DNA from 2 places in the Arthrobacter sp. efr-133-R2A-63 genome. Region 1 is predicted to be linked to the other one. Evidence: riboswitches for the same ligand, from Rfam matches in the RefSeq annotation. Region 1 holds a riboswitch; the other holds the start of a gene.

Region 1 (4,644 bases):
GTCCTCACTAATCAGGGGCAATGCCTGCTCTTCGATTTCACGGACGGCCCGTGCGATGTCGTAGGGGGTGCAGGCGATGTCGCCGGCGTCCACAACCTGGACTTCGTTGACGGGCTCAACGTCCAATTCCGGATGGTACCCGGGACGCAGAAGCCGGGAGGCTTCGCGGACCGCGGCAGGACCGAAACGGGCGCCGGGCCGGAAGGACGTTCCGCCGTCGAACGGTACGCCGACGATCGCAATGTCGTAGTCCGGGACGCGGTCGATTTGGGGAAGCCTGGCGAAAGTGCCGAGGCCCGCATACCGGGGAACTTTTGTTGCGTCGACGGGGCCGATGGGCTGATGCGTTGTCATGCCGGGATCCTTCGGTAGCTTGCTGCCGGGCGGCGACGCTGGCAGCGGTGTTGGGATGTGGGGGTGCTCGCCTTTGAGCGGGAAGTAGGTAATCCAATTCTTAGTGACGTGCATCACGACGCATAGCGGTAGATTGACTACAAATGGCCGAGGCTCTTATACAAATGTCTAAGCACCGTGAAATCGGCCGGAACCCAACGATTCGGGAGCGCATTTTCATGGCGATTACTGTGGCTGAGCTCGTGGCGGAACCTCAGCTAGGACTCACGTTTTTGGCCGGGTCGGAGGGTAGGGACAACCGGATCACCTGGGCACACACCTCCGACCTGCCGAGGCTGTGGGAATGGGTCACCGGCGGCGAACTGATGATGACCAATGGCCTGTCCATCCCCGCCGACCCCCAAGGCCAGGTTGCGCTCGCCGAGGCGCTCGTCGATGCAGGTGCCAGTGCCCTTGCCATCGGGGAAAAGATGCATGCTCCGGAGCTGCTGCCGGAGTTCCTGGCGGCCTGCGAGCAGTTGCCGCTGCCGCTGATTAGCATTCCGTATCCATTGCCCTTCATCGCTATCGCTCGAACCGTGGCTGAAGCTTCCCTTTTGGAGGAATCGCGACGCCTGCGTCAGACCGCACGGGTGTATGACTTGCTTCGTACGGCGGGAACAATTGAGGACCATTGGCAAGGCCTTCTCCAAGGACTCGCGGCTGAGCTCAATGCGGAGCTTTTCGTCGTGGACCGGCGATGCCTCCATCCCTGGCACCCGGACGGTGAGCCGCTGCCGGACTTCCTGCAAGCGGAATTGGCCCCCCTGACGGGACATATACCCATGACCGGAAAGAAGTTCCAATGGCATCGGCTTCGGGACCGGCACGTGTTGATGATGGACATCCCCACCCACGCCAATGCGGTCCTGGTGGTGCTGCCGAAAAGCGATCCGCACCCTGACGCCGTCGTGCTTCTGCATGCGGCGACGGTGCTGGGACTGGAACTCTCGCGAACGGCCCTGTCCCTGGAAGGGCGGCACCACCTAGCAGGCGAATTCCTCCTGCAGGCGTTCGATGGGCGCCTCGGGATCGCGGAACTGGAGATCAGGCTCGGCCATTTTGAGATTTCCGCGCAGAATTTCGTGGTGGTTTCGATAGGGGCCGACGACGGCGAGCGGCTGGCGAACATTCACGTGGAACTGTGGCGCCACGGACTTCAGGTCGCTTGCCTGCGGCGTCTCAACACCCTTCATGTGGCGGTAACCGCGGGGGTGACAGATGACGTTTTGATCCACTGCGCGGGGCCCGGGGTCCGGATTGGCATCAGCTCGCCTACGTCTGCCGGGGGCGTCCAACGCGCACTCCAGGAATCGCTGTGGGCGCTCGGTTCAGCGAAAGGCAATGCCGTAAGCCTGACCCGTTACGCCGAGGGGCCCTCCTGGCTGGGGCTCACGAGTTTCGAGGAGGGCACGGCGTTGGTACAGCGGCTGCTCGGCCCGATCTTCACGTATGAACAGAGCCAGGAAGGCGATCTCATCGTGACTTTGAAGACCTACTTGGACACTCAGAGGTCGTGGCAAAAGACTGCCGCGGCGCTCTTCGCCCATCGCCAAACCATCATCTACCGCATCCGGAAAATCAGCGAATTGACGGGGCTCGACATGACCGAAACCTCCACGTTGGCCCAGCTTTGGTTTGCGCTCCAGATCCATGAGGCCATGCACAAGTAAACCCGCTGCCGATAGCAATGTCCGCAAGCAGATGTTGCCCCGGCACTGACGTTGTGTGTATGGTGTGAGCCAAATCACCCCAAATCTGAATATGCCTTTCGAACCGTGGCGGGAGAGTCCTCCCAGCCATCAACCGGGCAGGCGCCGTAGGAGCAAATCCTCCCCAGGAATCTCTCAGGCCCCCGTACCGCCGCGGCGAGGCGACTCTGGAAAGCAGCCAGGCTTCGGTCCGGCTCACCGACGGTGCAAGCCGAACACAACGCGACAATGCGTTCTGCGGAATCTCTCAGGTCCGATACAGAGCGGGGAGGAACCCAATTAGCCGAGGACCGCCTCGCCGCGATCGACATCACCGTCAACCGCAACGCGGTTCCGTTCGACCCGCGTCCGCCGATGGTGACCTCCGGCCTGCGGATCGGCACCCCGGCACTGGCAACCCGCGGCTTCGGTGAAGCGGCGTTCCGCGAAGTTGCGGACATCATCGCCGAAGCACTGATCGCCGACGCCGACCTCTCCGGCCTGCGTCACCGCGTGGAGGCACTCGCCGCCGCGCACCCGCTCTACCCCGGCGTCGCGAACCTAGCGTAGTCCGGGATCGGCTCGGTACGCCCGTCGGGTCCGAAGGGGCCTGCTGGTCACCTCAACATTAAATCCCTGAAGTTCCTGCTTGCCGCGGGCGCCGTCGGAGTGCTCTACAAGGAGCAGGCCTCGATCTCCGGCGCCGAAGTGGGCTGCCAGGGCGAGGCCGGCTCCGCTTCCTCAATGGCCGCCGCCGGCTTGGCCGAAGTCATGGGCGGCTCCCCGGGACAGGTGAAGAACGTTGCCGAGATCGCAATGGAACACAACCGGGCCTCACCCAACGCGCTGCGCTTCCTCACACCCGAACAGGGGGAAGGGCTCGACGGGCCGAAAGGGGCAGAACCACCGGAGCCCGTCTCAATCCGGGACCCATGTCAGTGCCAGGTTAGTGATTTCGCAACCCCAGCAACAACGAAGACCCTCCTGCCCAACGTTTCCGCAGGTGGGAGGGCCTTCACTGTGGAGCTAAGGAGATTCGAACTCCTGACCTCTTCGATGCGAACGAAGCGCTCTACCAACTGAGCTATAGCCCCTGGTCAACTGTGCATTGCCAGTGTCCCTAGGCTACAAACTATCTTCGCGCTTTGCCAACCACGACTCGAACGTGTCTGTCCCGGTCCGCTGGCTTGGGACCAGATTCAGCCCCTTCCGAAGATATCTGCCCATCTCCCCCGGCAACGGCACCTCCACGAGAAGCCCGGCACGGCCCGACGCCTTGCGCCAGATCTCAGCAAGTTCGCGCATGGACCGGATGTCCGGTCCGCCGATGGTTCGCCTCCGGTGCCGCTCTTCTGAAGGCTCCCGCAACGCCTCGGCAAGCAACTCGGACGCCACATTCGCCGGCGAAATCGTTTGAAAGCGCGCACCCTTGAAGACCGGGATGAGGCGGACTTTCGAGCCCGCCTGGAAAACCGCCGTCACGAGGCTGTGGAATTGGGTGGCCCGCACAACAACCGTCTCCAGCGACGAGAGTGCGTAGACCCGCTCCTTGTCTGCTTTGGAGACATAAAACGCCGCGCTGCTCTGGTCGCAATTGATGATCGAGAGGAGAACGGCCTTTCGGACTCCGGCGACGGTGGCCGCGGCGAGCAGGCGCGCGCCGCCGTCGGCGAATTTCCTCCGCGCTTTTCCGAATTGCCCTTCCAAGCAATCGATCACCACATCGGCCCCCTGCAGGGCTTCGGCCAGCCCGGCACTGGTGGTGACGTCAGCCTGAAAGTAGCGCGCGCCGTCGCGATGGACTGGTGACGCGCCCGACGGCGGGCGGCGGCTCAGCACCGTCACGTCGAGCCCGGCGTCGAGCGCCAAACGGACGACTTCACGGCCCACTTGTCCCGTGCCACCTGCCACGCAGACGGTAGTCACTGGAGGTTATGCCCGGCGGCGCTGCAAGACGTCGTCGAGGTTGCTGAGGCCGCTCTGGGGCTTGCCGTGCTGCGCCTGGACCGACGCGCCCACGGACGGTGCGCTGGCTGGCTTCAACGTCGGCTTGCCGAGGGGCTTGGGAGCCTCAGGCAGGTCGAGGGGCTCGGGGGCGGGCCGCGGCGCCTTGGCGGCATCGACGTATGTTGGTTTGGGGACGTCCACGGGCTGCCATTCAGCTTCCTTGGATTCCGCTGTAAACCGGACTGTGTTGTCGCCGGCGGCGACAGCAACATTGAGGGCGGCTTGACGAAGTTCGACGGCGGTCAGTCGCGTCGCTTCACGGGCGTGGGCTTCGGCGTCGAAAATCTTGGTCGCCGGACGGTCCGTTGCAGGAGCGCTTGCGCGGGGACTCTCGGCTGGAGGGGCCATCGCGTTCCGGAAGGCCTTGTTCATCTTCGCCCTGCGGTCCCGGATGGCCAGTCGGCGAAGCAGGAAGACGGTCGCGACCACGCCCACTATGCATCCCAGCGGCAGCCACGCGGAAACGAGGCCAAGAATGCGGAGGACGCCGGAAACGGCAGCCGCGAGCAGGAGGAGAACGGCGGCAAGGGCAAGGGCACAGCGCCCGTATCTG
Region 2 (4,644 bases), on a different contig from region 1:
CCCACCGCGCTCAGCGCCAATCCCGATGCCACCACCAGGCCAGGGCGGATCCGCTTGACCAAAGGGACCACCACCAGTCCTGCCACAATGGTGGCAAGTAGGGCGGGAACCATCGCGATCCCTGCCTGCATGGGGGACTGGCCCTCCACCAGCTGCAAGTGCTGGGCGAAGAAGTAGATGAATCCCGTCATGGAGAACAGGGACAGGACGTTGGCCGTAATGGCCGTGCTGAAGACCTTGTTCCGGAAAAGCTGAACGTCCAACATGGGCGATGCCAACGAGCCCTGCCTCCGGACGAAGACAATTCCCATAGCCAGGCCGAACACCATGAAGGCCGCGGGACCCGGGCCGAACCCGTGCACGGCGGCCTCCTTGATGCCGTAAACCATCGGGGCCATGGTCAGGATGGACAGCACCACGCTGGGAACGTCGGGCTTGCCCGGGTTGCGGTCCTTCGACTCGGGAATCAAGGACGGACCGAACGCGAGCAGGGGAAGCAACAGCGGCACGGCGACCAGGAACACGGCTCCCCACCGGAAATGCTCCACGAGCCAACCGCCAAAGATCGGACCGAGCGCGGCTCCGCCGGAGAATCCCGCGGCCCACACGGCAACCGCGAGCCGGCGACGGTTCGGGTCCGGGAAGATGTTGCGGATCAACGACAGTGTGGACGGCATGAGCATGGCTCCGAAGATGCCCATGCTGGCACGTCCTGCAATGAGCCATTCAGCCGATGGGGCGAAGGCCGTGGCCGCGGAAACGGCCGCGAAGCCCGTGCTGCCGATCAACAGCAAGCGGCGGCGGCCGATCCGGTCACCCAGGTTTCCCATGGACACCAACAGTGCTGCGAGGACCAGCGGATAGGCATCCACGACCCATAGCAGCTGTACGCCCCCGACTTCCAGCGACCGGGCGATTTGCGGCAGGGCAAATGTCAGCGCCGTATTGTCCACAGCCACCAGCAGCACGGGGAACATCAGGAGTGCCAGGGCAGCCCAGTCGCGCCACGGGGCGGTGTGGATCGAAGGGGTACGGGGGTGCTGGGTTGTGGACGGGGTGAACATGAACATAACTGTACCGTCTGGACGGTATAGTTTCAATTTGCCGCATCGAACTGCCGCATCGAACTAAGGGATGATGGACACCATGCCGCGAAAACCTATTGCCCGGGACGCTGTCCTGGATGCTTTTGAAGCCCTGCTGATCGAGGTGGGGGAGCGGGCTGCCACCCTGGACGCCGTCGCCAAGCGCGCAGGCGTCTCCAAGGGCGGTTTGCTCTACCATTTCCCCAACAAGGAAGCCATGATCAGCTCCTTGCTCGAGCGCATGGACGGGCTGGCCGCGCTGGACATCGAGGCGATGAAGGCAGCTCCGGAAGGTGCTGCCGCGTTCTTCATCAAGTCCTCGCTCTGGGCCGACACGCCCTTGGACCGCGTGTTTGTGGCAGCCACGCGTCTCGCGGAAGTAGCCCATGAAGAAACCCGCAGGCGCTTCGCGGGAATCCAGCAACAATGGCTCGATGTGCTCGCCGAGGAAGTCGGGCCTGAAATGGCCAAGGCCGTCCGGTACATGGGCGATGGACTCTACTTCAACGCAATGCTCGAAGGCGGCGCCGGTGATACGGAAGTCAAGGCCAGCGCGAGGAGCGCCGACGTCGGTGCGCTGCTGGCCGCCGTCGAACGCCTCCGTACCTGAGTGGCCACCCAACTGACTCGCAGTAGGTGTCGTTTTGAGGCTCCAAAACGACAACAAGTGCCAGTCAGTTGGGAAAGTCGGGCTGCTAGGTAACCCTATTTGCGGACGCGGGCAGTCCATAGGACAATTGGTAGTTGTGGCAGCCGTCACCGGCAACCACAGTCGATTCACACAATTGAATACGCCTTTGATCTGCGGCGGGAGAGTCCTGCAGGCATGTGATGCAGGCGCCGTAGGAGCAAATCCTCCCCAGGAATCTCTCAGGCCCACGCACCGCCGCGGCAAGGCAACTCTGGAAAGCAGCACGCTGACGCGCGCTCACCGACGGTGCAAGCGGAAAGTGCCATAAGCACGTTTCGCGGAAACTCTCAGGTCCAATACAGAGCGGGGAGGAATCCGATTAGCTGTGGCGTACCTTGCGCCGCCTTATAAATGGAGTTCCTTCGTGACGGTTAGTTCAACCTCCACCGCGTTCGTTGACCGGCATATCGGCGCCCGCCGCCAGGCCGACATTGACATCATGCTCAAGTCTGTTGGTTACGACAGTGTCGATTCGCTGGTGGACACCGCGGTTCCCAAAGACATCCGCCAGGACGTCGCGCTGACGCTCCAGGACGCCCTGAGCGAGGTCGAGGTCCTGGCTGAGCTGCGCAGGCTGGCTTCCAAGAACAAGACGGCCGTGCAGATGATCGGCCAGGGCTATTACGATACGGTCACTCCGCCGGTGATCCGCCGCAACATCCTCGAGTCCCCGGCCTGGTACACGGCGTACACCCCGTACCAGCCGGAGATTTCCCAGGGCCGCCTCGAAGCCCTGCTGAACTTCCAGACCATGGTCCAGGACCTGGTGGGCCTGCCCATCGCCAACGCTTCCCTCCTTGATGAAGCCACGGCCGTGGCCGAGGCGGTCCTGATGATGCGCCGGGCGAACAAGAACAAGACGGCCCACGACGGCAAGACGGTGCTGGATGCCGACTGCCTCCCGCAGACCATCGCCATCGTGAAGGGCCGCGCCGAGGCGCTGGGCTTCGAGGTGGAGATCGCTGACCTGTCCCAGGGCCTGCCCGAGGGCGAGATCAACGGCATCGTGCTGCAGCAGCCGGGCGCTTCCGGCCGGGTGTTCGACCACTCGGGCGTGATCGCCGCCGCCAAGGAACGCGGCGCCCTGGTCACGGTTGCTGCGGACCTGCTGGCCCTGACCTTGATCACGCCTCCGGGCGAGCAGGGCGCCGACATCGCCGTCGGCTCCACCCAGCGCTTCGGCGTGCCGTTGTTCTTCGGCGGCCCGCACGCCGCGTACATGGCGGTCCAGAAGGGCCTGGAGCGCTCGATGCCGGGCCGCTTGGTGGGCGTTTCCAAGGACGACGCCGGCACTCCCGCCTACCGCCTGGCGCTGCAGACCCGTGAGCAGCACATCCGCCGCGAGAAGGCCACCTCCAACATCTGCACCGCGCAGGCACTGCTGGCCATCGTCTCCTCGATGTACGCCGTGTACCACGGCCCCGAGGGCCTGAAGGCGATCGCCGAGACCGCCCACCACCACGCCCGCACCCTGGCTGCTTCCTTGAAGGCCGCGGGCCTTGAGGTCCTGCACGGCAGCTTCTTCGACACCGTCACCGTCCGCGTCCCGGGCAAGGCTGCCGGGATCGTCGCAGCCGCGGAGGCCAAGGGCATCAACCTGCGCGGCATCGACGCCGACACTGTGGGCGTCTCGGTTGACGAGACCACAACGACGGCGGTTGTCGGCGGTGTCCTTGATGCGTTTGGTGCTTCACTCACCGAAGCCAATGAGGGCTTCGTCCTGGAGGCCGCGGTCGAGCGGTCTTCGGACTACCTGCAGCACCCGGTGTTCAACACGCACCGTTCCGAAACCCAGTTGCTGCGCTACATCCGCAAGCTCTCGGACCGGGACCTGGCGCTGGACCGCACCATGATCCCGCTGGGATCGTGCACGATGAAGCTGAACGCCACCGCCGAGATGGAAGCGATCTCCTGGCCTGAATTCGCCTCGATCCACCCCTTCGCCCCGGATTCCCAGACCACGGGCTGGCGCGAGCTGATCACGGACCTGGAATCCCAGCTGAGCGAGATCACCGGGTACGACCAGGTCTCCATCCAGCCCAACGCCGGTTCCCAGGGCGAGCTCGCTGGCCTGCTGGCGATCCGCGGCTACCACCACTCCCGCGGCGAGGCCCAGCGCAACGTCTGCCTCATCCCGGCTTCCGCCCACGGCACCAACGCAGCCTCGGCCGTGCTGGCCGGCATGAAGGTGGTGGTGGTGGCCACCGCTGCCGATGGCACCATCGACCACGCGGACCTGCAGGCCAAGATCGACGCCAACAAGGACGTCCTCTCGGCCATCATGATCACCTACCCCTCCACGCACGGCGTGTACGACGCGGACGTGCGCGAGGTCTGCGACTCCGTACACGCAGCCGGCGGCCAGGTGTACATCGACGGCGCCAACCTCAACGCCCTGGTCGGCCTGGCCCAGCCGGGCAAGTTCGGCGGCGACGTGTCCCACCTGAACCTGCACAAGACCTTCTGCATCCCGCACGGCGGCGGAGGACCCGGCGTGGGCCCGGTCGCGGCCAAGGCGCACCTGGCCCCCTTCATGCCCGGCAATGCCGCGGCCTGGACCGAAGGCAACGACGTGCCCATCTCGGCTTCACGCTTCGGCTCCGCCGGCGTCCTGCCGATTTCCTGGGCCTACGTGAAGCTCATGGGCGGCGAAGGCCTCACCGAGGCCACGAAGTCCGCCCTGCTTGCCGCGAACTACATCGCCTCCCGCCTGAACGAGTACTTCCCCGTCCTCTACACCGGCGAAGGCGGACTCGTAGCCCACGAGTGCATCCTGGACCTGCGCGAACTGACCGCCAAGACCGGCGTCACCGCCGAGGACGTGGCCAAGCGCCTCATCGACTACGGCTTCCACGCACCCACCCTCGC

What was found. Region 1 has a riboswitch for glycine ahead of QRN45_RS00660 (serine hydroxymethyltransferase). Riboswitches for the same ligand answer to the same signal wherever they lie in the genome.
Region 2: another riboswitch for glycine. It lies ahead of gcvP (aminomethyl-transferring glycine dehydrogenase); the one in region 1 lies ahead of QRN45_RS00660 (serine hydroxymethyltransferase).

Annotation. Positions count from the first base shown of each region.
Region 1 covers NZ_JARVRG010000004.1:11,547-16,190, reverse strand. Annotated here, with positions in the region: gene speB (agmatinase) at 1-354, opposite strand, end outside; gene QRN45_RS00665 (PucR family transcriptional regulator) at 573-2,066, shown strand; glycine riboswitch at 2,166-2,266, shown strand; partial or broken gene QRN45_RS00660 (serine hydroxymethyltransferase) at 2,382-2,654, shown strand; partial or broken gene QRN45_RS00655 (L-serine ammonia-lyase, iron-sulfur-dependent, subunit alpha) at 2,721-2,912, shown strand; tRNA gene QRN45_RS00650 (tRNA-Ala) at 3,106-3,178, opposite strand; gene QRN45_RS00645 (SDR family oxidoreductase) at 3,210-3,995, opposite strand; gene QRN45_RS00640 (hypothetical protein) at 4,017-4,644, opposite strand, start outside.
Region 2 covers NZ_JARVRG010000016.1:23,396-28,039, forward strand. Annotated here, with positions in the region: gene QRN45_RS08085 (MFS transporter) at 1-1,064, opposite strand, end outside; gene QRN45_RS08090 (TetR/AcrR family transcriptional regulator) at 1,147-1,695, shown strand; glycine riboswitch at 1,884-1,981, shown strand; glycine riboswitch at 1,983-2,088, shown strand; gene gcvP (aminomethyl-transferring glycine dehydrogenase) at 2,141-4,644, shown strand, end outside.